DNA from 3 places in the Cohnella candida genome. Region 2 is predicted to be linked to each of the others. Evidence: a T-box and tRNA genes for the amino acid it is inferred to sense, from the RefSeq annotation. Region 2 holds a T-box; the other regions hold tRNA genes.
What was found. A T-box is a leader RNA that pairs with one kind of tRNA and senses whether it is charged. The one in region 2 lies ahead of ileS (isoleucine--tRNA ligase), so its partner is inferred to be a tRNA-Ile.
Positions count from the first base shown of each region.

Region 1: it has a tRNA-Ile gene. The T-box ahead of ileS (isoleucine--tRNA ligase) is inferred to sense a tRNA for this amino acid. The anticodon was not compared.
Region 3: it has a tRNA-Ile gene. The T-box ahead of ileS (isoleucine--tRNA ligase) is inferred to sense a tRNA for this amino acid. The anticodon was not compared.

Region 1 is NZ_CP033433.1:4,323,384-4,333,627, forward strand. It holds gene folK (2-amino-4-hydroxy-6-hydroxymethyldihydropteridine diphosphokinase) at 1-37, shown strand, start outside; gene dusB (tRNA dihydrouridine synthase DusB) at 54-1,082, shown strand; gene greA (transcription elongation factor GreA) at 1,274-1,750, shown strand; gene lysS (lysine--tRNA ligase) at 1,846-3,360, shown strand; rRNA gene EAV92_RS19980 (16S ribosomal RNA) at 3,625-5,177, shown strand; rRNA gene rrf (5S ribosomal RNA) at 5,313-5,429, shown strand; tRNA gene EAV92_RS19990 (tRNA-Ile) at 5,467-5,543, shown strand; tRNA gene EAV92_RS19995 (tRNA-Ala) at 5,560-5,635, shown strand; rRNA gene EAV92_RS20000 (23S ribosomal RNA) at 5,839-8,879, shown strand; gene EAV92_RS20005 (putative glycoside hydrolase) at 9,089-10,244, shown strand, end outside.
Region 2 is NZ_CP033433.1:881,502-891,745, reverse strand. It holds gene ileS (isoleucine--tRNA ligase) at 1-2,032, opposite strand, end outside; T-box leader at 2,081-2,348, opposite strand; gene EAV92_RS04060 (DivIVA domain-containing protein) at 2,464-2,949, opposite strand; gene EAV92_RS04055 (YlmH family RNA-binding protein) at 3,040-3,825, opposite strand; gene EAV92_RS04050 (YggT family protein) at 3,838-4,107, opposite strand; gene EAV92_RS04045 (cell division protein SepF) at 4,115-4,567, opposite strand; gene EAV92_RS04040 (YggS family pyridoxal phosphate-dependent enzyme) at 4,618-5,316, opposite strand; gene pgeF (peptidoglycan editing factor PgeF) at 5,325-6,122, opposite strand; gene EAV92_RS04030 (YlmC/YmxH family sporulation protein) at 6,196-6,474, opposite strand; gene sigG (RNA polymerase sporulation sigma factor SigG) at 6,580-7,362, opposite strand; gene sigE (RNA polymerase sporulation sigma factor SigE) at 7,427-8,149, opposite strand; gene EAV92_RS04015 (sigma-E processing peptidase SpoIIGA) at 8,168-9,133, opposite strand; gene ftsZ (cell division protein FtsZ) at 9,334-10,244, opposite strand, start outside.
Region 3 is NZ_CP033433.1:3,600,955-3,611,198, forward strand. It holds gene EAV92_RS16340 (DUF2188 domain-containing protein) at 312-548, shown strand; gene EAV92_RS16345 (hypothetical protein) at 671-2,611, opposite strand; tRNA gene EAV92_RS16350 (tRNA-Gly) at 2,748-2,821, opposite strand; tRNA gene EAV92_RS16355 (tRNA-Pro) at 2,832-2,908, opposite strand; tRNA gene EAV92_RS16360 (tRNA-Arg) at 2,942-3,018, opposite strand; tRNA gene EAV92_RS16365 (tRNA-Gly) at 3,025-3,099, opposite strand; gene EAV92_RS16370 (sugar phosphate isomerase/epimerase family protein) at 3,260-4,126, opposite strand; tRNA gene EAV92_RS16375 (tRNA-Leu) at 4,312-4,394, opposite strand; tRNA gene EAV92_RS16380 (tRNA-Lys) at 4,412-4,487, opposite strand; tRNA gene EAV92_RS16385 (tRNA-Gln) at 4,496-4,570, opposite strand; tRNA gene EAV92_RS16390 (tRNA-Val) at 4,596-4,671, opposite strand; tRNA gene EAV92_RS16395 (tRNA-Glu) at 4,675-4,749, opposite strand; tRNA gene EAV92_RS16400 (tRNA-Thr) at 4,774-4,849, opposite strand; tRNA gene EAV92_RS16405 (tRNA-Asn) at 4,851-4,926, opposite strand; rRNA gene rrf (5S ribosomal RNA) at 4,972-5,088, opposite strand; rRNA gene EAV92_RS16415 (23S ribosomal RNA) at 5,176-8,105, opposite strand; tRNA gene EAV92_RS16420 (tRNA-Ala) at 8,217-8,292, opposite strand; tRNA gene EAV92_RS16425 (tRNA-Ile) at 8,309-8,385, opposite strand; rRNA gene rrf (5S ribosomal RNA) at 8,424-8,540, opposite strand; rRNA gene EAV92_RS16435 (16S ribosomal RNA) at 8,674-10,226, opposite strand.

The DNA of each region.
Region 1 (10,244 bases), 1.8 Mb from region 2:
AATCAAACCGCGGGGCCGCCTGGACGAGCCCCGATAAGGAAGGAGTTGCCATTGTGCTTAAGATCGGCAACATAGAAATGAACAACAACGTCGTGCTGGCCCCGATGGCGGGCGTCTGCAACCCGGCGTTCCGGCTGATCGCCAAGGAATTCGGGTGCGGTCTCGTCTGCGCGGAAATGGTGAGCGATAAAGCGATCCTTCACGGGAACCAGCGGACGATGGAGATGCTGTTCGTCGACGAGCGGGAGAAGCCGCTCAGCCTGCAGATTTTCGGAGGCGACAAGGAATCGCTCGTCGCGGCCGTGAAATACGTGGACGAAAACACGAACGCGGATATCATCGACATCAACATGGGCTGCCCGGTACCGAAGGTCACCAAATGCGATGCCGGCGCCCGTTGGCTGCTCGACCCGAATAAGATTTACGACATGGTGTCTTACGCGGTCGAAGCGGCGAAGAAACCGGTGACGGTCAAAATGCGGATCGGCTGGGACGACCAGCACGTTTACGCCGTGGAGAACGCGCAGGCCGTCGAACGCGCGGGCGGCGCCGCGGTGAGCGTGCATGGACGGACCAGGGAACAATTGTATACCGGCAAAGCGAACTGGGATATTATAAGGGACGTTAAACAGGCCGTGTCGATTCCCGTCATCGGCAACGGAGACGTGTTCGCCCCGGAAGATGCCAAACGCTTGCTCGAGCATACGGGAGCCGACGGAGTGATGATCGGGCGCGGCGCGCTCGGCAATCCTTGGATGCTGTACCGCACCGTTCACTACCTGACGCGGGGCGAAATGCTGCCGGAACCGGCGCCGAGCGAGAAGATCCGCATTGCGGTGCTTCATCTCGACCGGTTGGTCAACCTCAAAGGCGAGGGCCAGGCCGTACGTGAAATGCGCAAGCATTTGGCGTGGTACCTCAAAGGACTGCCCAACGCGCATAAGGTGAAGGACACAATCATGGAGCTCACGGCGCGCGAAGCCGTCGTGTCGATGCTGACCGAATACGTACGGTCGGTGGAGGAAGACATGGCCCGGGAACCGCAGAACGAGAGCGATTCCGGAAACCTTCTCGTGCACTGAGGACGCGCCCCGGCGGGCTTTTCCGTGAATTGACATTTTTGAGGGGTTGAAATATAATCAGTACCAATATTCGCAAGGGCAGACCGGATCTTCCGGTCCCCTCCCTTCGGTGTCATGACCACGCGGAAGCGCCATATATTGGAGTAATCAGACGTTGCAGTTAACCCTATCCACGACAGGAGATCGGTGAGATGAGCGATAAAGAAGTCCTTCTGACCCCCGACGGGCTCAAAAAGCTGGAAGAGGAGCTTGAGAACCTGAAGTCGGTCAAACGCCGCGAAGTGGCCGAGCGCATCAAGATCGCGATCGGATACGGAGATATCAGCGAGAACTCGGAATACGAGGATGCGAAGAACGAACAAGCATTCATCGAAGGCCGCATCATCACGCTGGAGAAAATGCTCCGCAACGCGCGCATCATCAATAACGACGAGATCGACCTTGAGACGGTTGGCATCGGTTCCACCGTTATCGTGGAAGACCTCGAATTCGGCGATACGATGGAATACACGATCGTCGGCACGGCCGAATCTGATCCCGGTCAGAACAAGATTTCCAACGAAAGCCCAGTGGGCAGAGCGATTATCGGCAAGAAAAAAGGCACGACCGTCGAAGTCAACGTTCCTGCGGGCATTATCCAATACAAAATCGTCGATATCAAGAAGTGATTCAGCCTTGCCGGCGCAAGCGCAGACAACGCAAAAAAGCTTCCTCCGGAAGCTTTTTTGGTTGTATGAGAGGTTAGAAAGAAGGAGAATCCGACATGGAACATACGGAAAACAACACGGAATCGGCAGAGCTTAGCGAATTGCTGCAGATTCGGCGCAACAAACTGGATGAGCTGCGGGATCTCGGCGTCGATCCTTTCGGTTCGAAATTCGTCCGCACGACCCAGGCGGGGGACATTCTGTCCGCATACGGCGAGCTCTCCCAAGAGGAGCTGGAGTCGCGTGCGATCGAGGTCAGCATAGCCGGCCGGATCATGCAGAAACGCGGCATGGGCAAGGCCGCCTTCGCGCACATTCAGGATTTGAGCGGCAAAATTCAAATCTACGTCCGCCAGGACACGGTGCCGGGCAACCAATTCGCGGCGTTCGACCTGCTCGACATCGGCGACATGGTCGGCGTTCACGGCGTCGTTTTCAAGACGAAGACGGGTGAAACGTCGGTGAAAGTAAAGGAACTGACCGTGCTCACGAAGTCGCTGCTTCCGCTGCCGGACAAGTTCCACGGCCTGAAAGACGTAGAAACGCGGTACCGCCAGCGGTACGTCGACTTGATCGTCAGCCCCGAAGTGCAGAAAACGTTCATTGCCCGTTCGAAAATCATCCAGTCGATGCGCCGTTATTTGGACAGCCGCGGCTATCTCGAAGTCGAGACGCCGACGCTTCATGCCATCGCGGGCGGCGCGGCAGCGCGTCCGTTCATTACGCACCATAACGCGCTGGACATGCAGCTGTACATGCGGATCGCGATCGAGCTTCACCTGAAGCGTCTGATCGTCGGCGGGCTGGAGAAAGTGTACGAGATCGGCCGGGTATACCGGAACGAAGGCATTTCGACGCGGCACAACCCCGAGTTCACGATGATCGAGCTGTATGAAGCTTATGCGGACTATAAGGATATCATGGACCTGACCGAAAACCTCATCGCCCACATCGCGCAAGAGGTGCTTGGCACGACGAAGATCAACTATCAAGGCCAAGAGGTCGATCTTGCGCCGCCGTGGCGCCGGGTGTCGATGATGGAATTGATCCGCGAAGCCGTCGGCATCGACTTCACCGCGCAGATGACGAACGATGAAGCGCACCGGTTGGCCAAAGAGCATAAAGTTCCGGTTGAACCTCATATGGCGTTCGGCCATATCGTCAACGCGTTTTTCGAAACATTCGTCGAGCATACGCTCATTCAGCCGACGTTCGTCACCGGACATCCGGTTGACATTTCCCCGCTCGCGAAGAAGAACGACAAGGATCCGCGGTTTACCGACCGGTTCGAGCTGTTCATCGTGGCGAGGGAGCATGCGAATGCGTTCACCGAGCTGAACGATCCGATCGACCAGCGCCAGCGTTTCGAGGCGCAGCTGCAGGAGAAAGCCGCGGGCAACGACGAGGCGCACGAGATGGATGAAGACTTCATCCGCGCGCTCGAGTACGGCATGCCGCCGACCGGCGGCTTGGGAATCGGCGTGGACCGTCTGGTCATGCTGCTGACCGACTCGCCGTCGATCCGCGACGTGCTGCTGTTCCCGCACATGCGGGAGCGGGCCGACGATTAATAGGATGTCTCATTGTGAGCCGCTCGCCGATTGGCGGGCGGTTTTCTATTTAACGAAAATAACCAGCTCAAAAAGGGTTGCATCCGATAGGCGACCGTGATATATTATTTAAGCCGCTTCGTGAGCGGCGCTATACGAAAGGCTTTCGAGCTGAGTAGATTGCTCCTTGAAAACTGAACATCGAGCGTAATACGGTTTGAGCTTCGGCTCGAACAAACCAGCTTTAACTTTTGAGCCTTCAAGGCTCTTCAATAAGGTTTTACCTTTATGGAGAGTTTGATCCTGGCTCAGGACGAACGCTGGCGGCGTGCCTAATACATGCAAGTCGAGCGGATCTCTGAGGGAGCTTGCTCCCGAAGAGGTTAGCGGCGGACGGGTGAGTAACACGTAGGCAACCTGCCCATAAGACCGGGATAACATTCGGAAACGAATGCTAAGACCGGATACGCAGCGAGGTCGCATGATCTTGCTGGGAAACACGGCGCAAGCTGTGGCTTATGGATGGGCCTGCGGCGCATTAGCTAGTTGGTGAGGTAACGGCCCACCAAGGCGACGATGCGTAGCCGACCTGAGAGGGTGAACGGCCACACTGGGACTGAGACACGGCCCAGACTCCTACGGGAGGCAGCAGTAGGGAATCTTCCACAATGGACGCAAGTCTGATGGAGCAACGCCGCGTGAGTGAGGAAGGCCTTCGGGTCGTAAAGCTCTGTTGCCAGGGAAGAACGCCAGGGAGAGTAACTGCTCCTTGGGTGACGGTACCTGAGAAGAAAGCCCCGGCTAACTACGTGCCAGCAGCCGCGGTAATACGTAGGGGGCAAGCGTTGTCCGGAATTATTGGGCGTAAAGCGCGCGCAGGCGGTTTCTTAAGTCTGGTGTCTAAGTGCGGGGCTCAACCCCGTGATGCACTGGAAACTGGGAAACTTGAGTGCAGAAGAGGAGAGCGGAATTCCACGTGTAGCGGTGAAATGCGTAGAGATGTGGAGGAACACCAGTGGCGAAGGCGGCTCTCTGGACTGTAACTGACGCTGAGGCGCGAAAGCGTGGGGAGCAAACAGGATTAGATACCCTGGTAGTCCACGCCGTAAACGATGAGTGCTAGGTGTCGGGGGGGTCCACCCCTCGGTGCCGAAGTTAACACATTAAGCACTCCGCCTGGGGAGTACGGTCGCAAGACTGAAACTCAAAGGAATTGACGGGGACCCGCACAAGCAGTGGAGTATGTGGTTTAATTCGAAGCAACGCGAAGAACCTTACCAGGTCTTGACATCCCCCTGAATCCTCTAGAGATAGAGGCGGCCTTCGGGACAGGGGAGACAGGTGGTGCATGGTTGTCGTCAGCTCGTGTCGTGAGATGTTGGGTTAAGTCCCGCAACGAGCGCAACCCTTGAGCTTAGTTGCCAGCACGTTATGGTGGGCACTCTAGGCTGACTGCCGGTGACAAACCGGAGGAAGGCGGGGATGACGTCAAATCATCATGCCCCTTATGACCTGGGCTACACACGTACTACAATGGCCGGTACAACGGGTCGCGAAGCCGCGAGGCGGAGCCAATCCCAGCAAAGCCGGTCTCAGTTCGGATTGCAGGCTGCAACTCGCCTGCATGAAGTCGGAATTGCTAGTAATCGCGGATCAGCATGCCGCGGTGAATACGTTCCCGGGTCTTGTACACACCGCCCGTCACACCACGAGAGTTTACAACACCCGAAGCCGGTGGGGTAACCGCAAGGAGCCAGCCGTCGAAGGTGGGGTAGATGATTGGGGTGAAGTCGTAACAAGGTAGCCGTATCGGAAGGTGCGGCTGGATCACCTCCTTTCTAAGGAGCCCTTCGGGGCAGTAAAGTCCACATCCTGCTTGCAGGAGTGGCACGTATTACGCTCGAGTTCAGTTTTGGGGGAGCAAGCCTCCTTCAATTGAATACCGCGCATCGTTTGGCGACATGCGCAACCTGTCTGGTGGTAATGGCGGAGGGGTTCCACGCGTACCCATCCCGAACACGACCGTTAAGCCCTCCAGCGCCAATGGTACTTGGACCGAAGGGTCCTGGGAGAGTAGGACGCCGCCAGGCAGGCCCATTATGGGTCTTTTTCATGGCCTGACAATATTGGCCTTTAGCTCAGCTGGTTAGAGCGCACCCCTGATAAGGGTGAGGTCGGTGGTTCGAGTCCACTAAGGCCAACCAAATTTCATTACCCTATGGGGACGTAGCTCAGCTGGGAGAGCACCTGCCTTGCACGCAGGGGGTCAGGAGTTCGATCCTCCTCGTCTCCACCATTCGATTCTTATCGGCGAAGCGAATTGCCAACTTTTGTGGGTTGAGCGACGAAGCCAGCCGTGATAAGATGATCTTCCTGCCGATGAGGCAGCGAAGGAATTGCACCTTGAAAACTGGATAGCGAAACGAAAGCAATGCGCTGAAGAAAACATCAAGCACCTTGTGTCTTGACTGCAACTGTGATCCTTGTGATTGCAGCAAAGGTTAAGCTAATAAGGGCGCACGGTGGATGCCTAGGCGCCAGGAGCCGACGAAGGACGCGACGAACAGCGATATGCCTCGGGGAGCCGTAAGTGGGCGTTGATCCGGGGATCTCCGAATGGGGAAACCCAGCTGCGGTAATGCGCAGTTACTCATGAGTGAATCCATAGCTCATGAAGAGGCACACCCAGGGAACTGAAACATCTAAGTACCTGGAGGAGAAGAAAACAAGAGTGATTCCGTCAGTAGCGGCGAGCGAAAGCGGATTAGCCCAAACCAGGGAGCTTGCTCCCTGGGGTTGTGGGACGTCTCACATGGAGTGATAAAAGAGCAGGTTAGGCGAAGAGGACTGGAAAGTCCCGCTATAGAAGGTAAGAGCCCTGTAGCCAAAAGCCTGCTCTCTCCGAGACGGATCCCGAGTACCGCGGGACACGTGAAACCCCGTGGGAATCCGGCAGGACCATCTGCCAAGGCTAAATACTCCCTGGCGACCGATAGTGAAGCAGTACCGTGAGGGAAAGGTGAAAAGCACCGCGGGAGCGGAGTGAAAAAGAACCTGAAACCGTGCGCTTACAAGAAGTCAGAGCCCGATTAATGGGTGATGGCGTGCCTTTTGTAGAATGAACCGGCGAGTTACGTTCACGTGCAAGGTTAAGCTGTAGAGGCGGAGCCGAAGGGAAACCGAGTCTGAATAGGGCGCTTAAGTACGTGGTCGTAGACCCGAAACCGTGTGATCTACCCCTGTGCAGGGTGAAGGTGCGGTAATACGCACTGGAGGCCCGAACTCGTGAGCGTTGAAAAGCTCTGGGATGACGTGGGGGTAGGGGAGAAATTCCAATCGAACTCGGAGATAGCTGGTTCTCCCCGAAATAGCTTTAGGGCTAGCCTCGAGGTTTAGCATCATGGAGGTAGAGCACTGATTGGGTGCGGGGCCCGCCAAGGGTTACCAAGTCCAGTCAAACTCCGAATGCCATGGATGTGTACTCGGGAGTCAGACGGCGAGTGCTAAGATCCGTCGTCAAGAGGGAAAGAGCCCAGATCATCAGCTAAGGTCCCCAAGTGTGTGTTAAGTGGGAAAGGATGTGGAGTTGCGAAGACAACCAGGATGTTGGCTTAGAAGCAGCCACCATTTAAAGAGTGCGTAATAGCTCACTGGTCGAGTGACTCTGCGCCGAAAATGTAACGGGGCTAAACACACCACCGAAGCTATGGCATGTCGTAGTCTTCACTTTGTTCTGGTTGGCACCGGGACATTAGTCAGAATCGACCTTAGAGGTCGTTCAAGGATTCTGACCAAATGCCCCAGCTAAACACACCAGAGTGAAGTGAAGGCTACGACTTGGGTAGGGGAGCGTTGTATGCGGGTTGAAGTCAGACCGGAAGGACTGGTGGACTGCATACAAGTGAGAATGCCGGTATGAGTAACGAAAAGACAAGTGAGAATCTTGTCCGCCGAAAGCCTAAGGGTTCCTGGGGAAGGTTCGTCCGCCCAGGGTAAGTCGGGACCTAAGGCGAGGCCGAAAGGCGTAGTCGAAGGACAACAGGTTGAAATTCCTGTACCACCGTAAGCCGTTACGAGCGATGGGGGGACGCAGGAGGGCAAAGACGCGAGCTGATGGAATAGCTCGTCCAAGCAGTGAGGGGTGTGTGCAGGCAAATCCGCACACTATAACCTTGAGCTGTGATGGGGAGGGAAAATTGCAGTACCGAAGGTCTTGTGCTCACGCTGCCGAGAAAAGCCTCTAGCCAGGCGAAGGTGCCCGTACCGTAAACCGACACAGGTAGGCGAGATGAAAATTCTAAGGCGCGCGGAAGAACTCTCGTTAAGGAACTCGGCAAAATGACCCCGTAACTTCGGGAGAAGGGGTGCCCCGGTAGCGTGAATAGCGCGAGGGGGCCGCAGTGAAGAGGCCCAAGCGACTGTTTAGCAAAAACACAGGTCTGTGCGAAGCCGTAAGGCGAAGTATACGGGCTGACGCCTGCCCGGTGCTGGAAGGTTAAGGGGAGCGGTTAGGGGCAACCCGAAGCTGTGAACCGAAGCCCCAGTAAACGGCGGCCGTAACTATAACGGTCCTAAGGTAGCGAAATTCCTTGTCAGGTAAATTCTGACCCGCACGAATGGCGTAACGATCTTGGGCGCTGTCTCAACGAGAGATCCGGTGAAATTTTAGTACCTGTGAAGATGCAGGTTACCCGCGACGTGACGGAAAGACCCCATGGAGCTTTACTGCAGCTTGATATTGGACTTTGGTACGGTCTGTACAGGATAGGTGGGAGCCTTGGAAGCCGGAGCGCCAGCTTCGGTGGAGGCGACGTTGGGATACCACCCTGATCGTATCGGAGTTCTAACCTGTCACCGTGAATCCGGTGAAGGGACCGTGTCAGGCGGGCAGTTTGACTGGGGCGGTCGCCTCCTAAAAAGTAACGGAGGCGCCCCAAGGTTCCCTCAGCGCGGTTGGAAATCGCGCGAAGAGTGCAAAGGCATAAGGGAGCTTGACTGCGAGACCAACAAGTCGAGCAGGGACGAAAGTCGGGCTTAGTGATCCGGTGGTACCGAATGGAAGGGCCATCGCTCAACGGATAAAAGCTACCCTGGGGATAACAGGCTTATCTCCCCCAAGAGTCCACATCGACGGGGAGGTTTGGCACCTCGATGTCGGCTCATCGCATCCTGGGGCTGAAGTAGGTCCCAAGGGTTGGGCTGTTCGCCCATTAAAGCGGTACGCGAGCTGGGTTCAGAACGTCGTGAGACAGTTCGGTCCCTATCTGTCGCGGGCGTAGGAAATTTGAGAGGGGCTGTCCTTAGTACGAGAGGACCGGGATGGACGCACCGCTGGTGTACCAGTTGTTCCGCCAGGAGCACCGCTGGGTAGCCAAGTGCGGGAGGGATAAGCGCTGAAAGCATCTAAGCGCGAAGCCCGCCTCAAGATGAGATTTCCCAATTCGTAAGACCCCTGGAAGAACACCAGGTTGATAGGCCCGGGGTGGAAGCGCGGCAACGCGTGCAGCTGACGGGTACTAATCGGTCGAGGGCTTATCCTACGCAGTAACACAGGTGATTGTTTCTTCAGCACTGCTTTCACGTTTCGCTATCCGGTTTTCAGGGCGCAAGCCTATAAACCGTTAAAGCACTTTCCGTCATTCGACGGAAGGTGCTTTTTTCATTTCCTCTTTTCCCAGCAATCTTACATCACAGGTTCGGCCGAACGCAGCCACACTAAGGAAAACGGCTGCCAGGAGGCGAACGTTCCATGCCGACACCGACTGCCCGGAACCTGTTGATTCTCGTCGTTTTCGTCTTCACCGCTTTGGTATTGCCGGGCTGCACGCGGGAGGATGGTCCTGATCTGGCCGAGCCCGTCGCATCTAAGGGAACGACTGTATCGCAGCCCGTACGTTTTACGGTCAAATCGAAAACGACGGACTTACAAAGGCGCATTGCGATCGGTGCGGCGGCACCGTTCGTGCCGAATCCCCCGAGACAGAGCGTCCGCGGCATTTACGTATCCACCTTCGCTGCTCTGTCCGGCTCCAAGATGAAGTCGATCCATGCGTTGCTCAACAACACCGAGCTCAACGCCGTCGTGCTTGACGTCAACAGCGGAGCGCGGCTTCTGTCGCTCACCCGTACTTCCGATGCAAAGCGCTTCGTTCGGTCGGAAACGCCCGCCGCCCGGCGCCTGCGTGCGGTTGTCCGCGATCTCAAAAGCCGCCGGGTCTATGTGATCGCAAGGATCGTGTCCTTTAAGGATTCAGAAGCGGCCCTTGCGCGGCCTGATCTGGCGTTGAAACGTAAGGACGGCACCGTATGGACCGATCGACGCGGGCATGCCTGGCTTGACCCGTACAACGAGGAGGCTTGGGCATATCCGGCCGCACTCGCCCAAGAGGCGGCGGCTGCCGGATTCGACGAGGTGCAGTTCGATTACGTACGTTTTCCGGATATCGCAGCGAATAGGGACCGGGAGATCGCCTACCCATACTCCCGCGGGCGCAGCAAAAGCGAGGCGATCCGCCAATTCCTGAGGTATGCCGCAGGGGAAGCCCACGCGCGCGGATTGCGCGTATCGGCGGACGTTTTCGGGATGGTCGGGTCGACCACTTCGGATATGGGGATCGGTCAGCGCTGGGTCGATCTTGCGCCGGTGTCGGACGTGCTGTCCCCGATGGTATATCCCTCTCACTACAACAACGGAACGTGGGGGATCCCGAATCCTGATCTGACCCCTGGTCCTATCGTGACGAAGGCCATGCAAGACGCGTCCAAGCGGAATAAAGTTCTTCGTCGGCAAGGGAAGAAGCCGGCGGACGTCAGGCCCTGGCTCCAAGGATTTACGGCGTCTTGGGTTCAACCCCATCAGGTCTATGGGCCGGACCAAATTCGGGAGCAGATCCGAGCGGCCAAAC
Region 2 (10,244 bases):
TCCAGCGGTCCAGCTTGTTGCCGGGAACCCGCTCCGGATGCTCCGAAGGCACGAAGCCGTCGATGTCCGCGTACAGCGCGTAAAACGCATGGGTATTCACGAGCGTATCGATCACTTTGGACTTCGCCTCGGCGACGATGTTTTTGGAGAACCGTTTGCTGTTCCACGGCGCGCTGTCCGCGAGAAGCGCCCAACGGAACGCGTCCGTGCCGAATTCGTTGATGATTTCCCAAGGATCGATGACGTTGCCCTTCGATTTGCTCATTTTCTGGCCGTTCTCATCCAAAACGTGGCCGGTCGAGATGACCGATTTGTAAGGCGCTTTTCCGTTGAACAGCGTGGATACGGCCAGGAGGCTGAAAAACCAGCCGCGCGTCTGGTCGATGCCTTCGCAGATGAAGTCCGCCGGGTACTGTTCCTCGAACGCCTTCTCGTCGCCGAACGGATAGTGGTATTGCGCGAAAGGCATCGAACCGCTGTCGAACCACACGTCGATGACTTCCGAGGTCCGTTTCATCGTACCGCCGCAACCGCAGCGGAGGGTGACGTCGTCGACATACGGCTTGTGCAGCTCCAAATCCTCCGGCACCGAACCGATGGCGAGAGCCCGCATTTCCGCGTGGCTGTGCGGCGCTTTCTCCTTGCCGCAGGTTTCGCAAACCCAGACGTTGAGAGGAGTGCCCCAGTAACGGTTTCGGCTGATATTCCAATCGACGAGGTCCTCGAGAAACTTGCCGAAACGGCCGTCGCGGAGATGCTCGGGATACCAGGCGATCGTCTTGTTATTGGCGATCAGTTGATCCTTGACCGCGGTCGTCCGGATGAACCAGCTTTCGGTCGCGTAGTACAGCAGCGGGGATTTGCAGCGCCAGCAGAACGGATAGCTGTGCTCGTATTTCTCCTTATGGTACAGCAAGCCGCGCGCGGTCAAGTCTTTGACGATGTCGAGATCGCAGTCTTTGACGAAGCGCCCCGCGAAGTCGGTCACTTGTTCGGTGTACTTGCCCGCATTGTTGACGACCATGAGCATCGGCAGCCCATGCTGGCGGGCAACCCGGTTGTCGTCCTCGCCGTGCGCCGGCGAGATGTGGACGATCCCCGTACCGCTGGCGTCCGTGACGTATTCGGCGTCTACGACGCGGAACGCGCCTTCCAGACCCGCGGCGAACGGGAATACCGGCTCGTAGGCCAAGCCGACCAATTCGCGTCCGCGAACCGTGCCGACCGTCTCGTATTCGCCTTTCATGACCTTGTCGGCCAGCGAAGCCGCGACGATGTACGTTGCATCGCCTTGGCGCAGGCGGGCGTACTCGATGTCCGGGTTAACGGCCAGACCGACGTTCGCGGGCAGCGTCCACGGCGTCGTCGTCCAGGCGAGCGCGAACTCTCCGCTGTCTTTGAGCCGGAATTTCGCCGTCGCGGTCAAGTCCTTAACGTCCTCGTAGCCTTGCGCCACCTCGTGCGAGCTAAGCGTCGTCTGGCAGTCCGGGCAGTAAGGGCTGACGCGGTGCCCGCGATACAGCAAGCCCTTGTCGTGGATCGTGGCGAGAATGTTCCAAACACTCTCGATATACTCGTTGCGCAGCGTGATGTAAGGATCGTCGAGATCGGTCCAGTACGCGATCGCTTCGGTAAGCTCGCGCCATTGCCGCTCGTATTCGAACACGGACTCCTTGCACTTCTTCACGAACGGCTCGATGCCGTACTTCTCGATTTCCTGTTTGCCGGAGATGCCGAGCTGCTTCTCCACGCCGAGCTCGACCGGCAGCCCGTGCGTATCCCATCCGGCTTTCCGGACGACGCGGTAGCCGGACATCGTTTTGTAGCGGCTCACGAAATCTTTGATGACGCGACCCAGCACGTGACCGATATGCGGTTTGCCGTTCGCGGTCGGAGGCCCTTCGTAAAACACGAAATTCGGTCTTCCCTTGCGGTTTTCGATCGACTTGCGGAACGTTTGCTCCCGGTCCCATTCCGCCAGAATGCGGAGCTCGCGGGTTCTGGCCTTTTCTTTGACGTCGACGCGACGCATGCAGCATCTTCCTTTCCGTTGTACGAAAATAAAAAAAGCCCCATCCCATGAAGGGACGAGGCGCGCTCGCGGTACCACCCTTGTTCCGTCTGACCGCGTGACTTGGACGCGGCAACGGCACTTGTCGGCCGACGGCGAATCGGCCCGTCCGGTAACGGCGGACATCCGGCACCGTCTACTGGCAGCTGCCGGTCGGCAGATACGTTCGAGGGGCGTCTCGGGGACGATGTTCGGCAGGGCCCGAACGTTGGCTCGCAGCGGCCGCCAACTCTCTGGGATCGAGAACCCGCTTACTGTTTCCCGTCTTCGACTTTTCCAACTACCTATTGTTATACGGCTTGGCGCTTACTTTGTCAAATACGGCGGCGCGAATCATGAGAAACGCCCAAGCTCGTTTTGCGGCTCGGGCGCTAGATCCTTTCAGTACTGCCTTATGCTTCGATTTCGCGCGGTTCGCGGATGTCGAGCGACTCCCATCCGTCTTTGCCGAGCAGGTCGAGCTGCGTCTCTACCAGCGCGCGGAACCGGGCACGGTAGATCGCCGCCTGCTTCTTCAGCTCTTCCACTTCCAAAGCGACTTTGCGCGATTTGGCCAGCGAGTCGTTGATGATGCGGTCGGCGTTCTTCTCCGCTTCCTTCACGATCAGCTGCGCTTCCTTCTTCGCGTTGTTCTTCACTTCGTCCGCCGCTTCCTGGGCGACGATGATCGTTTTGCTCAGCGTCTCCTCGATATTGGCGAAATGGCCGAGCTTCTCCTGCATCGTCGCAAGCTGACTTTGCAGATCTTTATTTTCGCGAATCATCGCTTCGTAATCCTTGATGATCTGGTCGAGAAACTCGTTGACTTCATCTTCGTCATATCCACGCAGGCGACGGCCGAATTCCTTGTTATGGATGTCCAGTGGAGATAGTGGCATGGGTGTGCCTCCTCGTTTCTAATGTCCGCAAAAGCTTGGCGAGCTTTTTGACTAAATTCGACGGAACCGGCGAAAATCCTTCTGCCCGCCCTACACAAATTTGCCGATGCGGACCCTCGTTCTGCCGCTTTTCGACACGCCCTCGATTTCCATCACCTTGAAACGGCCGAAACCTTTCATCGAAACGATATCTCCCGCCCGAAGCGGAGTGGACGGATCCTCTTCCGTTTTCCAGTTGACCCGGCAGCGGCCCGCGCGGATCGGATCGACGATTTTCGTCCGGCTGAGCCGGAAGGCGTCGCTCGCGATGCCGTCCAGGCGGAGAGATGCGACGGAGATCGTCTGCTCCTCAAGCTGGGGCCGCACTTCCTTCAGAGCGGACAGCGGAAGCACCGAAACGGAGACGTCGACCCGGTGGGCCTGCTTCATGTGGCCGACCAGAAAATCCCCGATTTCTTCCGCGATCAGAGCATGGCAGCCGTCGGGCCGGACGTGGAGGTCTCCGATCTTGTCCCGTTTGATCCCGAGTCCGAGCAGCGCGCCGAGATAATCCCCGTGGTCGAGCTCGGACACGCGTCGGTCTCCCGAGGCGATCTCCAAAACGGCGATCCCCATGTCTTCATCCTCCAGCGGCCGGTAATCCGGCGCGATGAGGGCTCTTTGGCGCTCGGCGTCCGCGCTTCCTCCGTCCAGCCGGACCGCGGCGTCGGGATGCCGGTTCGCCAGCGCAAATAAAATATGCGCCTGGCGGGGGTCCAGAAAATCGGTCCGCTTCGTCTCGTGACGTTCGGCGGCTCGTTCGACCCATTCCCAGGCGCGGTCCACGAAAGCTCTCTCATCCGGATGGAAGTGAGCGTAAATCTCTTGATGGGGCATTCGGCACCCTTCCTATCGCATGAAAAAATCCACGATGGCCTTAAGTCCAAGCGCGACGAAATTGAGCGCCAGCAAAGCGACGATCGGCGAAATGTCCAGCACGCCTCCGAGCGGAGGAATCAGGCGGCGGAAAGGCCGCAAGTACGGTTCGACCAGGCGGCCGAGAAGTTCGCCCACGAAGCTTTCGCGTACGGCTGGAAGCCACGACATCAGCACGTAGATCAGGACCATGTAAAAATAGATTTGGTAAAGCAAATCGATGAAATTTTTAACGTCATTCAATCCGGAGTCACCTCATTTTGGGATAATCGGCTTCCTCCGAAAGCATTTCCGTGATGGTGCCCGATACTTCCACGGAGTCCGGAGTGCAGAGGAAAATGTCGGGTCCAAGCTTGGATATGTTGCCGCCCAAAGCGTACACCGTTCCGCTGAGGAAATCGACGATCCGAATGGCCTGCTCGCGGCGGATTCTCTGGAGATTCACGACGCAGGAGCGGCGGCTTTTCAGATGGTCGGCGATTTCCTGCGCCTCTTCGTAGGTTCTCGGTTCGGTAAGAACCATCCGGGCGGATTTCTGGGAATGGATGCTGACCACATTGTTCTTCCCTACATTCTTACGCGACTCGAAAGCCGGGGTTTCAATTTCCTGCTCCTCCTGCATCGAACGGCGCTCTTGTTCCCGGTCGATTTCCTCTTCTTCCTGCAAGCCCAAGTAATTCAAGAATTTGTTCATGACTCCCACGGTATACCCTCCTCCATGTCCGTCCTGCCCGCCGGTCGCGGCGGGCAAGATCAATTGGCCTCTATCTCTTCTTTCCCTACGAGGACGGTTCCCAAACGGACCCAGGTCGCGCCTTCCTCGACGGCGACTTCGAAATCGTTCGACATGCCCATCGACAGCTCCGTCAACGGGGCTTCGGTGAGCGCCGCCCGGTTCAGTTCGTCCCTCAGCTCCCGCAGCGCGCGGAACACCGAACGGGTACGCTCCGGCTCGTCTTCGAACGGGGCCATCGTCATCAGTCCGATCGGCTTGACGCCGGTCAACGGCCTCAATTGCCGGATCAGTTCCGGAACTTGCTCCGGCGCCAGTCCGTGCTTGCTTTCCTCGCCGGAAACGTTGACCTGGAGCAAACACGGCACCTCGATGCCCAGCGAAGAAGCTTTCTTGTGAATCGCTTCCGCGAGCGACAGCCGGTCCAACGAGTGAATGTATTGGAAACGGCCGACGACGTCCTTCACTTTATTCGTCTGAAGGGATCCTATGTAATGAAATTGTGCTTGTTCCTTCAGCGCTTCCCATTTGTCTTTCGCGTCGGGCCAGCGGTTCTCCCCGATATGCCGGGCTCCCGCTTTCACGACCGCCGCGGCCGTCGCCGTCGATACGTATTTCGTCACGGCGATGACGGTCACGTCTTCGCGTTTCCTTCCGCTCGCGGCGCACGCCCTCGCCAGCCTGTCCTCGACGTCCCGTATCCGGCTTTCCAGCGTCACGGAAACGCTCACCTCGATTTCCTGCCCAGCCAGCTCATCATGCGGCCGGTTTTCCCGTTCTCCGCCCGGTGGGAGAAAAACAGGTCGGTCCGGCAGCCGGTACACCAAGTTGACAATTCGATGCGGCTCGGCAATATTCCTGCTTTTATCATAAGATGTCGGTTGCATTCTTTCAAGTCAAGCCTCGCCCGTCCGTCCGACGTCGGCGTCAAGACGCGATCGTCCCGGATTGTCTCCCGAACGCGGGAGATGACCGCCTCGTCCACTTCGTAGCAGCAAGCTCCGATGGAAGGCCCGATGGCCCCTCGGATATCGGACGGCTTTGCGCCGTACGTTTCCGCCATCCGGCGGACCGTATGGCCGGCGATGTCCGCGACCGTCCCTTTCCAGCCCGCGTGCGCCAAGCCCAGGGCTCCGGTGACCGGATCCAGGAAATAAAGCGGCACGCAATCGGCGAAAAACTGCACGAGCAGAATATCGGGCTCGTCCGTGATCAGCGCGTCCGTATCCGCGACCGCGCTGCTTCGATCCAGCCGCCCGCGCCCCGCGTCCTCCGGCCGTACCGCGTGTACGGCGCAGCCGTGAACTTGCTCTCCGCAAGTCCAGGCCTCGAACGCCCACTCCAGCGATTCCGCGAGCGTGTTCCGTCTCGCGGCGACGGCCGCCGGATCGTCTCCGACATGGAGCGCGGTATTCCCCGCCTGACGGGTCGTGAAGCCGGCCGAAACGCCGCCGAATTCCGTCCAAGATTCCAGCTTCAGCAAGGCGGTTTCTCCCTCTGCGCCGAGGGGGATAAAAGGTTCCATCCGCGCTTCACCTCCGCCATCAGTGTACCATACCGGCGTCCGAAAGCCATCCTTCGCAGGTCCCGCTCACGCCTTATCGGCCGACGGTAGTCTCGTGCTCCTCCGCACGGTACGCTTTCGCGTCGTCCAGGCGGACCAGCACGACGTCCGCTCCGATCTTCACGATGTTGCGCCAAGGAATGACGACCTCGTTGCCGCCTCCGAACATGCCGAAAAACCGGGTCGCGGCCGGCACGACGATGGAATCGATTTTCCCTTGCCGCAAATCCAGTTCCAGATCGCTGATTTGCCCGAGCTTTTTGCCGTCCACGATATTGATGACGTCCTTCGTCTGGAAATCGGAAATTTTCACGTTCCGATACCCCCTTCCGCGACTGCCTATCCTTACTTATATGAGACGGCCAGGCAAAAAGTGTCCGCGGCGGACATAAAAAAGCGGGCCCTGAAGGCCCGCTCCCTACGATTTCACGTGTTTCTGCATTTGCTGGATGGCCGATTTCTCGAGCCGCGACACCTGCGCCTGGGAAATCCCGATTTCGTCGGCGACTTCCATCTGCGTCTTCCCTTCGAAAAACCGCATCGAGAGTATCATTTTCTCCCGGTCGTTCAGCTTGCGCATCGCTTCCCGAAGGGCGATTTCCTCGATCCATTGAATGTCCTTGTTGCGTTCGTCGCTGATCTGGTCCATGACGTAAATCGGATCCCCGCCGTCGTGATAGATCGGTTCGAACAGCGATACGGGATCCTGGATGGCGTCGAGCGCGAACACGATGTCTTCCTTGGGGACGCCCAGCACCTCCGAGATTTCCGAAATCGTGGGTTCCCTCGCGTGCTGGTTCGTCAGTTGGTCCCTGATCTGCAACGCCTTATAGGCGATATCGCGCAGGCTCCGCGACACCCGAATCGGGTTGTTGTCCCGCAAATAGCGGCGTATTTCCCCGATGATCATCGGAACGGCATAGGTGGAAAAACGGACGTTTTGGCTTAAATCGAAATTGTCGATGGCCTTCATGAGCCCGATGCAGCCGACCTGGAACAAGTCGTCCACGTACTCCCCGCGGTTGTTGAACCGCTGGATCACGCTGAGCACCAGGCGCAGGTTGCCGTTGACCAGCTTTTCCCGGGCTTCCCACTCACCGCGGGTTTGCAGAGCGAGGAACAGTTCCCTCATTTCGGCGTTGGTCAGCACAGGCAGCTTTGAGGTGTCTACTCCACAAATCTCCACTTTGTTGCGGGTCAATGGCCATTCCTCCCGGGAGCAAACGTTACTGTAAAGTATCTCCGGGGCGGGGCATTTTATTCTTTTACACCATTTTATTGAACTCTTTGCGGAGCCGCTTGATGATGCGTTTCTCGAGCCTGGAAATGTAGGATTGCGAGATCCCGAGCAGGTCCGCGACGTCCTTCTGCGTTTTCTCTTCCCCGTCGGCGAGGCCGAAGCGAAGCTCCATGATCGTCCGCTCCCGCTCGCTCAGCTTGTCGAGGGCCTTGTGCAGCAGCTTGCGGTCCACTTGCTCCTCGATGTTCCGGTAAATCGTATCGTTTTCGGTCCCCAGCACATCCGACAGAAGCAGCTCGTTGCCGTCCCAATCGATGTTCAGCGGTTCGTCGAAAGACACTTCCGTTCTCGTCTTGCTGTTGCGGCGCAAATACATGAGGATTTCGTTCTCGATGCACCTGGAGGCATACGTCGCCAGCTTGATCTTCTTCTCGGGATCGAACGTGTTGACCGCCTTGATCAGCCCGATCGCGCCGATCGAAACCAAGTCCTCGATATGGATGCCGGTATTTTCGAATTTGCGGGCGATGTACACGACGAGGCGCAGGTTGCGCTCGATCAGCATCGCGCGGATCGCGGCGTCACCCGTCGACAGCCGTTCGAGCAAGTACTCCTCTTCCTCCCGGCTGAGCGGCGGGGGGAGCGCTTCGCTTCCGCCGATGTAATACACTTCCTCGCTCTTCCAACCGAGCCAAAACAGCAGGCGGTAGAGCGACAATTGGGACATCAGCTTCCATTTGACGAGCATGGGCGGCATTACCTCCTGTCAGGCAGGTTGGGATGGGGCGGGCCTTGCGGCCCCGGACGCGATCATGTCGGGGTGGAGAATGGCCCGATACGCGCCGTCGGGCGACAAGGTGCCGCCGTCAAGACCGATCAGCAGCCTTTGGATCAGCAGCGGGGAATGTCCTTCTCTGGACAGCGATACCGAGTCGGGTTTCAGCGCCAGCATCATGCGGGTTCCGCCGTTGACTCCCCGGTAGGGGACGAAGCGCAGGCGACCCAGCCAGGGAAAGCCGCCGTCCCCCTCGGAGTCTCCGAGTTCGGTGACGAGCCTGTCCGCGGATTCGCCCTGCAGCCTTTCGCACCAGCCGTCCGGAAGCTTATCCCGCCACACGGAGGCTTCCAGGATCATGACCGGAATGCGGGAAATCGGATCATAGAGCCGGTTTCCCGTATCGAGCAAAGCGGGAACCTCCCACGATTCGCCGTCGATCCGGATTTCGGCGGTCCACAGCAGGGCGTCCGTATCGGCTTGTTTTTTTCTCCCTTCGGATGCTCCGATGAACAGCCAAAGCGACAAGGCGAACGTCACGGCGAACAAACCCAGCTGCATCCGCCAATCCAGCACCACGCCGCCTTGCGGCGTAAAGGTCATGCCGCTCCAAGGGGATCCCGCGGACCGCAGCAGCGTGCTCAGCCCGATCACGCCTCCGAGCGTGGCGAAATTGACCGCGTAGAAGACGCCGAAATTCCGAACGAAAATCAAGGGACTTCCGTACCCGTACGCCAACAGCAGCATGAGAACCGACACGAACAGCTTCGCGCCCAGCGAATACAGATAGGGCACGTCCGCCCAGAATAGGGCGGCCGCGTAGGCCGCTCCCAGTACGGCGGCTCCCGCGACACGCAGCCTGGCCGGACGAAGGCGCCTCGCTTTGGCGGTTGCCAGGAGGACGGTGCCGTCGACGGCCAAGTTCGTGAGAAAAACAAGGTCCACGTAGACGATCATCGAAAACCCACCCTATGTCCCTCGCTCGACCGATAAGGGCCGGGATGGAATGAACCCAGTATAATCGCTTTCCCGGCCGATGTCTGTCTAATCCTGCCGCCCGTTCCGGGGCTTATTTTGGCGAAAAAAACGGCAGTTTGCGGGGGACGGGAACGCAAAAAAGGGATGGCCTGAAGGCCATCCCTTGGTCGTGCCGATGATTACCGGCCGTCGCGCGGACGGTTCCGGAGGAAAGCGGGAATGTCGAGCTGGTCGCTCGAGAGGTTCTGGCTGCCGAACGGACGGAGGTTGCCGGCTTGGCGTACTTCCGAAGACGAGGAAGACTGCTGAGTCGCTTCCGTCGGCATCGGCGAGGACGGACGGCGGTTTGGCGCCTTTTGCTCGAAACCCGTGGCGATAACCGTCACCTTGATATCCTCGCGCATCGAGTCGTCGATGCTGGCGCCGAAGATCATGTTGACTTCCGGATCGCATGCCGCGATCACGATTTCGGCCGCTTCGTTGACTTCGTACAACGAAAGGTTGGAGCCGCCCGTGATGTTCATGATGACGCCGCGCGCTCCGTCGATCGACGTCTCCAGCAGCGGGCTCATGATCGCCTTGCGTGCCGCCTCCGTCGCGCGGTTCTCTCCGTTCGCGGTTCCGATGCCCATCAGGGCGGAGCCGCGTTCGGTCATGATCGTCTTCACGTCGGCGAAGTCCAAGTTGATCAATCCCGGCACGGCGATCAAATCGGAAATGCCTTGAACGGCCTGCATCAGTACGTTGTCGGCAATGCGGAACGCTTCGGTCATCGGCGTCTTCTTGTCGACGATTTCGAGCAGACGGTCGTTCGGGATCACGATCAGCGTGTCGACCTTTTCTTTCAGCGCTTCAATGCCGAGCTCGGCATGCTGCGAGCGTCTCCGGCCTTCGAACGTGAACGGGCGGGTCACGACGCCGACCGTCAGGGCTCCGCTTTCTTTGGCCAATTCGGCGATCACCGGCGCGGCGCCGGTGCCGGTGCCTCCGCCCATGCCGGCGGTAACGAACACCATGTCGGATCCGCGCAGCGTATTCAGAATGAATTCACGGGATTCTTCGGCCGCTTTCTTGCCGACTTCCGGGTTGG
Region 3 (10,244 bases), 2.6 Mb from region 2:
ATTCCGACTGCTGGCACACAACGTCGATTGCGGTCAGTCGTCCATCTTTTTAGTAGGATTCCACATGTATTACCCTTCTTGCTATGATACTACATTCATTCCCGAAAATCTTCACCCGATTTTGCGCGAAATTGTTGTTTCCTGTCCAAAACCGGGTAAAGGTGGATAGGAGACCCTATTTCCTTTGACGGGAGGGATGCAGGATGACCAAGAGACAGCGCTCGCTCAGAAGGTACCTGACCATGCTCGTTATCGCCGCCATCATGAAAAAAGAAAACGAAAGCGACGTCGCATAGAGAGGAGGAGGTCCGATGGCGCGATCCGATCGCAAACCCGCCTCCGTCCATACCGTTCCGAACCGAGAGGGCGGATGGGACAACAAGCAGGGAGGCAAGACCATTCATCATGAAGATACGAAAAGCGAAGCGGCAGCCGCCGGACGCGAGGCCGCGAAGCGGGACCGAACGGAACATGTCATCCATAACCGGGACGGACGCATTTCAGGCAGCGACAGCTACGGCCATGACCCGTTTCCGCCCCGCGGATAAAACCGCCCCCAAGTATGAAGCGGGGCGGTTTTGCTTTTTCCGGATCAATGCCCCGACTTGATGCCTTACGTTTGAAGAAGGACGGCCCTGGGTAAGGGCCGTCCTTCCTGCATGTTCCGCGATTAATTGGGCGCTGAAAGCTCGCTGGTTGGGTTCTCGACGATCAGGCCGATTTCCGTCGCGTCTTTGCTTCCTCCCGACGATTGCAATTCGGCGCGGAGGTGATATAAGCCGTTATGGAAACGATCGGTATCGAGGTAAAACGGCCGGGGAAGTTCCTTTCCACTGAACAATTCCGTCCTGCCGAAAGTAACCTTAATATTTTCGATTTGTTCCCCTTCCGGAACGAGCGCTTCGATGTCCAACTTCAGCACTCCTCTGATCTTTTGTCGTTCGACCAGCCCTCCGCGAAGATTGACGGCCGGTTTCGGAGCCGGAGCCACGAACACCCCGTCGATCCATAATTGGCCGTTCCTGCGTTCCATTTCGCCGCCCGCGGGAACGACCACGATGACCGCAGCATGATGGCTCGGCAAAACGAACGAAGCATGGCGCACCGCTCCCCTCGCGACGAATGTACCTTTCACCGTATCGTACAAGTCCACCTTTTCGTCGCCGAGACCGGTCACCTCCACCGTTTCCTCCGAGCCGAACGGATTAAAGTACAAATAGGTCGGGTAGGCTTCGCGATGATAGTAATCGGTTTTCAGGCAATCGATCTTCATAATGCCCTCGACATTCGTTTTCTCGACCAATCCGCCCATGAAGCCGACATGGCTGCCGCTGTATAGGGAGAAATCCGTCTTCCCCCAGCCTAATACCGTCGGATCGCCGCTGGCATAAGGCGATTTGCCTTCATACTCCTTCCGGAGACCTTCATAGGGAATGACATGGTTCGGATCGCCTTTCCAATCCGCACCCGATTGGTTTTCTGCCGGAAGCCCGTCCACGTAAAACAGCTTCGCTTGGTTGGCGAAGTTGAGCATCCATTTCGCGACGTCCCGAGCATATCGGGGATCGTAGCGGACGAACGGGGCCAGCGTGCTGAAGAGGTGAAAACCGTTCATCAAAAAGATATATCCTCCGTAATCCTTCAGGTTGCCCACGAGACCGTGCATGTCGTAGTTGGCCCACCGCTCCGTGCACATTCCCCAATCCGGACGGATCTGCGTTCCGCCCTCGAAGATCCAATTCAAGAACTTGCCGACGTCGTAACACTTCCCCTGCTCAACATCCATTCTGGCAGCCAAATAGGGGGAATAATACATCAACAGCTCATAGTAAGGACTGTCCGTCTGACGCTCGAGAAATTCCATGCACTGTTCGGCCGTTTTCAAGTAAACGGGGTCGCCGAAACGGGAGTATGCCATATACATCAACATCGCGACTCCCGATGCCGCATCGGGCTCTTTCCATTTGCCGTTGTCGATGGGTTCCATGTTTCTGAAATCGAAAGACGCATACCCGAAATTCGGCCGCCCGGTCTCGTCTTTGAGGATATCCACGGCTTCGACCCAGCGGTCGGCGGACTCGCGCATGATCCTTTCCATTTCCGGTTCGTTCGGATAGAAATAAGCGAGAGCATAATAAAGCGCGTGCGATTGAATTTCGTACCAGAACGAATCGCCGGCAGGAACGTTGGGAAACCACACGAACACCTTGTCCTGCTTGTTGTAAAAGGTCTGAAGCATTTTAACGAAGTTGTTGCCGTCCTGGTTGCTCTTGTCGATACCGGCCAGCGTGGCGCCGAGCACCGCGCCCATGCACGTGATCGCTTCCTGGGTGCCGTCTCCGCCTTGAATGTGCTTGCCCACATACGACATCAAGCCGAACGTATCCTCGTCCATATTGTAGTGCGTTCTGTCCCGCCATATAAGCGGCAGATAGTCCCCTTCCAGATTGAAATCGAAAACGAAGCGGTCGAATTCCAAAGCGGTCCGATGCCAATCCCGGATCTCGAACGGATTAGGCAGGTTGGGCATTTTCTGCACGAGGTGGATGATTTTTTGCGGCGTGCTTTTCTCCGATTCTTGCTGCGTTTGCCCCAACTCATTCGAGTGCATCGTCAGGCCTCCTCTGGGTGTGTTACTTCATTTTCGTAATTTTATATACCCCCATGAGGTTGTCTTGCCACATCGCACCCTTTTCGGGAACAACAAAAAAACCCTTGTTTTCACAAGGGTTTCACGCTCTTAAGTATGGAGCGGGTGATGGGAATCGAACCCACGCTACCAGCTTGGAAGGCTGGAGTTCTACCATTGAACTACACCCGCGTAATGGAAGTGGTCGGGACGACACGATTCGAACATGCGACCCCCTGGTCCCAAACCAGGTGCTCTACCAAGCTGAGCTACGTCCCGTTACTAAGGTGTTGCTTCCATGTTGCTACGAATTGGCGCGCCCTGAGAGATTCGAACTCCCGGCCTTTAGATTCGTAGTCTAACGCTCTATCCAGCTGAGCTAAGGGCGCAAATTATGGAGCGGAAAACGGGATTCGAACCCGCGACCTTCTCGTTGGCAACGAGATGCTCTACCACTGAGCTATTTCCGCATATCTGTTATTGTCACCGCTTTGCTAACCGGTTTCCCGAAGGCGACAATAAGTAATATACCAAAGATCAAAACAGAATGCAAATGGTTTTTTGTGGTTTTGCGGAAAAAGTACGGGGAGGAAGAAAAACGGCCTTTCCTCCCCTTCGGCAAGGCATTCATTAGGCGTTCTCCGTTTCACTCCATAGCCGCTTGATGTTCTCCAGCCCCACGCGTGCTCCCCATTTGCAATCCTCGATTCCTTCGAACTCCAGGGACAGATAGCCGTCGTATCCTGAGGCACGAATGAGTTTGAACACCTCGCGCATGGAAATGTCGCCTTGGCCGGCTACAGCGCCTCTCAGGTAGCTGCCTGCGGAGGAACGGAACCAGCCCTCTCCGGGATTCTGATGGGCCGGGCGCCTGTAGAAGTCCTTAATGTGCACCATAGAGGCGTACGGCAGGTTGTTTCGGACTCCCACGATGGATTCTTCGTCCACGCAAAGGAAGTTGCCGATGTCCAGCGTGGTCCTGAAATTCTCTCGCCCGGTTTCGTGGATGAGCGCTTGGACGCGATCGCTGGCTTGGATGTAGAAGCCGTGGTTCTCTACGCTAGTGGTGATGCCGTACGGGGCGGCATAGTCGGCAATCCTTCTGCAAGCCTCGGCGAGCCTAGGGAGCTCCTGCAGGAAGTGCCGGATCGAGGCATCGGGAGAGGAGGCGACGTCGTGCCTCATTTTCTTGACGCCGAGCGCTTTCGCCACGTCGACCTCTTTCCGGACGCGCGCGATTTCCGCTTCGAACTGCTCGTCGGTCAAATCGGAGAAATTCGCGCCAATCGCATAGTTCGAGATCTCGAGACCGCAATCGGATGCTTTTTGCCGGATCTGTTCCACCAGCTCCGGTTTTTCCGTCAAATCGAATCCGAGCGGAACGATTTCGACGTGCTCGCCTCCGATCTCGGCAATATAGGCGATCGCGCCCAGAATATCCATCTCGCCTTTGCGCATCGCTTGGTAAAGACTATAGCTGCTGACACCGAATTTCATGTTCCGTTTCTCCTCTCCAGGTTAGCGGCGTTCGCGTTTCCGTTTCCAAAACTCATTGTAACATGCTTTCTGGATGATAACACCACTGCATGTGGGATTTTCGGATTCATTCTCCAGAACGACGATGAAAAACTAAAAAACCTTCGAATCCAGGATTCGAAGGCCTTCGTTGTTGATTGTGAATGTGGTGCGCGTGGAGGGACTTGAACCCCCACGGTTGCCCGCCAGATCCTAAGTCTGGTGCGTCTGCCAATTCCGCCACACGCGCATGTTCGGTGCGGAAGGTGGTGAGCCATGAAGGACTCGAACCTTCGACACCCTGATTAAAAGTCAGGTGCTCTACCAACTGAGCTAATGGCTCTTGAAAAATGGCTGGGGATCTAGGATTCGAACCTAGGAGTGACGGAGTCAAAGTCCGTTGCCTTACCGCTTGGCTAATCCCCATCAGGAAGGGATCGGTTGTAAAGAATGGTGGAGGCTGAGGGGATCGAACCCCCGACCCTCTGCTTGTAAGGCAGATGCTCTCCCGGCTGAGCTAAGCCTCCATATGGTGACCCGTAGGGGATTCGAACCCCTGTTACCTCCGTGAAAGGGAGGTGTCTTAACCCCTTGACCAACGGGCCTTATGTAAATGAAGAGAAAGAAAGTGGAGCTCTCAACCGGGATCGAACCGGTGACCTCATCCTTACCATGGATGCACTCTACCTACTGAGCTATGAGAGCATGGCTCCCCGAACAGGACTCGAACCTGTGACAACACGATTAACAGTCGTGTGCTCTACCAGCTGAGCTATCAGGGAATATAAGGACCTTCAAAGGAAGGCCTGAAGGTTAATGCAAGTCCGGCCTGGCGGCGTCCTACTCTCCCAGGACCCTTCGGTCCAAGTACCATTGGCGCTGGAGGGCTTAACGGTCGTGTTCGGGATGGGTACGCGTGGAACCCCTCCGCCATTGCCACCAGATCGGATTTGTTCAAGGCTTGCGCCCTGAAAACCGGATAGCGAAACGTGAAAGCAGTGCTAAAGAAACAATCACCTGTGTTAACTGCGTAGGATAAGCCCTCGACCGATTAGTACCCGTCAGCTGCACGCGTTGCCGCGCTTCCACCCCGGGCCTATCAACCTGGTGTTCTTCCAGGGGTCTTACGAATTGGGAAATCTCATCTTGAGGCGGGCTTCGCGCTTAGATGCTTTCAGCGCTTATCCCTCCCGCACTTGGCTACCCAGCGGTGCTCCTGGCGGAACAACTGGTACACCAGCGGTGCGTCCATCCCGGTCCTCTCGTACTAAGGACAGCCCCTCTCAAATTTCCTACGCCCGCGACAGATAGGGACCGAACTGTCTCACGACGTTCTGAACCCAGCTCGCGTACCGCTTTAATGGGCGAACAGCCCAACCCTTGGGACCTACTTCAGCCCCAGGATGCGATGAGCCGACATCGAGGTGCCAAACCTCCCCGTCGATGTGGACTCTTGGGGGAGATAAGCCTGTTATCCCCAGGGTAGCTTTTATCCGTTGAGCGATGGCCCTTCCATTCGGTACCACCGGATCACTAAGCCCGACTTTCGTCCCTGCTCGACTTGTTGGTCTCGCAGTCAAGCTCCCTTATGCCTTTGCACTCTTCGCGCGATTTCCAACCGCGCTGAGGGAACCTTGGGGCGCCTCCGTTACTTTTTAGGAGGCGACCGCCCCAGTCAAACTGCCCGCCTGACACGGTCCCTTCACCGGATTCACGGTGACAGGTTAGAACTCCGATACGATCAGGGTGGTATCCCAACGTCGCCTCCACCGAAGCTGGCGCTCCGGCTTCCAAGGCTCCCACCTATCCTGTACAGACCGTACCAAAGTCCAATATCAAGCTGCAGTAAAGCTCCATGGGGTCTTTCCGTCACGTCGCGGGTAACCTGCATCTTCACAGGTACTAAAATTTCACCGGATCTCTCGTTGAGACAGCGCCCAAGATCGTTACGCCATTCGTGCGGGTCAGAATTTACCTGACAAGGAATTTCGCTACCTTAGGACCGTTATAGTTACGGCCGCCGTTTACTGGGGCTTCGGTTCACAGCTTCGGGTTGCCCCTAACCGCTCCCCTTAACCTTCCAGCACCGGGCAGGCGTCAGCCCGTATACTTCGCCTTACGGCTTCGCACAGACCTGTGTTTTTGCTAAACAGTCGCTTGGGCCTCTTCACTGCGGCCCCCTCGCGCTATTCACGCTACCGGGGCACCCCTTCTCCCGAAGTTACGGGGTCATTTTGCCGAGTTCCTTAACGAGAGTTCTTCCGCGCGCCTTAGAATTTTCATCTCGCCTACCTGTGTCGGTTTACGGTACGGGCACCTTCGCCTGGCTAGAGGCTTTTCTCGGCAGCGTGAGCACAAGACCTTCGGTACTGCAATTTTCCCTCCCCATCACAGCTCAAGGTTATAGTGTGCGGATTTGCCTGCACACACCCCTCACTGCTTGGACGAGCTATTCCATCAGCTCGCGTCCTTGCCCTCCTGCGTCCCCCCATCGCTCGTAACGGCTTACGGTGGTACAGGAATTTCAACCTGTTGTCCTTCGACTACGCCTTTCGGCCTCGCCTTAGGTCCCGACTTACCCTGGGCGGACGAACCTTCCCCAGGAACCCTTAGGCTTTCGGCGGACAAGATTCTCACTTGTCTTTTCGTTACTCATACCGGCATTCTCACTTGTATGCAGTCCACCAGTCCTTCCGGTCTGACTTCAACCCGCATACAACGCTCCCCTACCCAAGACACCTAGTGTCATGCCATAGCTTCGGTGGTGTGTTTAGCCCCGTTACATTTTCGGCGCAGAGTCACTCGACCAGTGAGCTATTACGCACTCTTTAAATGGTGGCTGCTTCTAAGCCAACATCCTGGTTGTCTTCGCAACTCCACATCCTTTCCCACTTAACACACACTTGGGGACCTTAGCTGATGATCTGGGCTCTTTCCCTCTTGACGACGGATCTTAGCACTCGCCGTCTGACTCCCGAGTACACATCCATGGCATTCGGAGTTTGACTGGACTTGGTAACCCTTGGCGGGCCCCGCACCCAATCAGTGCTCTACCTCCATGATGCTAAACCTCGAGGCTAGCCCTAAAGCTATTTCGGGGAGAACCAGCTATCTCCGAGTTCGATTGGAATTTCTCCCCTACCCCCACGTCATCCCAGAGCTTTTCAACGCTCACGAGTTCGGGCCTCCAGTGCGTATTACCGCACCTTCACCCTGCACAGGGGTAGATCACACGGTTTCGGGTCTACGACCACGTACTTAAGCGCCCTATTCAGACTCGGTTTCCCTTCGGCTCCGCCTCTACAGCTTAACCTTGCACGTGAACGTAACTCGCCGGTTCATTCTACAAAAGGCACGCCATCACCCATTAATCGGGCTCTGACTTCTTGTAAGCGCACGGTTTCAGGTTCTTTTTCACTCCGCTCCCGCGGTGCTTTTCACCTTTCCCTCACGGTACTGCTTCACTATCGGTCGCCAGGGAGTATTTAGCCTTGGCAGATGGTCCTGCCGGATTCCCACGGGGTTTCACGTGTCCCGCGGTACTCGGGATCCGTCTCGGAGAGAGCAGGCTTTTGGCTACAGGGCTCTTACCTTCTATAGCGGGACTTTCCAGTCCTCTTCGCCTAACCTGCTCTTTTATCACTCCATGTGAGACGTCCCACAACCCCAGGGAGCAAGCTCCCTGGTTTGGGCTAATCCGCTTTCGCTCGCCGCTACTGACGGAATCACTCTTGTTTTCTTCTCCTCCAGGTACTTAGATGTTTCAGTTCCCTGGGTGTGCCTCCACTCTGCCTATGGATTCAGCAGAGGGTAACTGCGCATTACCGCAGCTGGGTTTCCCCATTCGGAGATCCCCGGATCAACGCCCACTTACGGCTCCCCGAGGCATATCGCTGTTCGTCGCGTCCTTCGTCGGCTCCTGGCGCCTAGGCATCCACCGTGCGCCCTTATTAGCTTAACCTTGCTGCAATCACAAGGATCACAGTTGCAGTCAAGACACAAGGTGCTTGATGTTTTCTTCAGCGCATTGCTTTCGTTTCGCTATCCAGTTTTCAAGGTGCAAGGGTACAAATGGTGGAGACGAGGAGGATCGAACTCCTGACCCCCTGCGTGCAAGGCAGGTGCTCTCCCAGCTGAGCTACGTCCCCATGGGAATTATCAAATTGGTTGGCCTTAGTGGACTCGAACCACCGACCTCACCCTTATCAGGGGTGCGCTCTAACCAGCTGAGCTAAAGGCCAATATTGATCAGGCCATGAAAAAGACCCATAATGGGCCTGCCTGGCGGCGTCCTACTCTCCCAGGACCCTTCGGTCCAAGTACCATTGGCGCTGGAGGGCTTAACGGTCGTGTTCGGGATGGGTACGCGTGGAACCCCTCCGCCATTACCACCAGACAGGTTGCGCATGTCGCCAAACGATGCGCGGTATTCAATTGAAGGAGGCTTGCTCCCCCAAAACTGAACTCGAGCGTAATACGTGCCACTCCGCAAGCGGATGTGGACTTTATTGCCCCGAAGGGCTCCTTAGAAAGGAGGTGATCCAGCCGCACCTTCCGATACGGCTACCTTGTTACGACTTCACCCCAATCATCTACCCCACCTTCGACGGCTGGCTCCTTGCGGTTACCCCACCGGCTTCGGGTGTTGTAAACTCTCGTGGTGTGACGGGCGGTGTGTACAAGACCCGGGAACGTATTCACCGCGGCATGCTGATCCGCGATTACTAGCAATTCCGACTTCATGCAGGCGAGTTGCAGCCTGCAATCCGAACTGAGACCGGCTTTGCTGGGATTGGCTCCGCCTCGCGGCTTCGCGACCCGTTGTACCGGCCATTGTAGTACGTGTGTAGCCCAGGTCATAAGGGGCATGATGATTTGACGTCATCCCCGCCTTCCTCCGGTTTGTCACCGGCAGTCAGCCTAGAGTGCCCACCATAACGTGCTGGCAACTAAGCTCAAGGGTTGCGCTCGTTGCGGGACTTAACCCAACATCTCACGACACGAGCTGACGACAACCATGCACCACCTGTCTCCCCTGTCCCGAAGGCCGCCTCTATCTCTAGAGGATTCAGGGGGATGTCAAGACCTGGTAAGGTTCTTCGCGTTGCTTCGAATTAAACCACATACTCCACTGCTTGTGCGGGTCCCCGTCAATTCCTTTGAGTTTCAGTCTTGCGACCGTACTCCCCAGGCGGAGTGCTTAATGTGTTAACTTCGGCACCGAGGGGTGGACCCCCCCGACACCTAGCACTCATCGTTTACGGCGTGGACTACCAGGGTATCTAATCCTGTTTGCTCCCCACGCTTTCGCGCCTCAGCGTCAGTTACAGTCCAGAGAGCCGCCTTCGCCACTGGTGTTCCTCCACATCTCTACGCATTTCACCGCTACACGTGGAATTCCGCTCTCCTCTTCTGCACTCAAGTCTCCCAGTTTCCAGTGCATCACGGGGTTGAGCCCCGCACTTAGACACCAGACTTAAGAAACCGCCTGCGCGCGCTTTACGCCCAATAATTCCGGACAACGCTTGCCCCCTACGTATTACCGCGGCTGCTGGCACGTAGTTAGCCGGGGCTTTCTTCTCAGGTACCGTCACCCAGGGAGCAGTTACTCTCCCTGGCGTTCTTCCCTGGCAACAGAGCTTTACGACCCGAAGGCCTTCCTCACTCACGCGGCGTTGCTCCATCAGACTTGCGTCCATTGTGGAAGATTCCCTACTGCTGCCTCCCGTAGGAGTCTGGGCCGTGTCTCAGTCCCAGTGTGGCCGTTCACCCTCTCAGGTCGGCTACGCATCGTCGCCTTGGTGGGCCGTTACCTCACCAACTAGCTAATGCGCCGCAGGCCCATCCATAAGCCACAGCTTGCGCCGTGTTTCCCAGCAAGATCATGCGACCTCGCTGCGTATCCGGTCTTAGCATTCGTTTCCGAATGTTATCCCGGTCTTATGGGCAGGTTGCCTACGTGTTACTCACCCGTCCGCCGCTAACCTCTTCGGGAGCAAGCTCCCTCAGAGATCCGCTCGACTTGCATGTATTAGGCACGCCGCCAGCGTTCGTCCTGAGCCAGGATCAAACTCTCCATAAAGGTAAAACCTTATTGAAG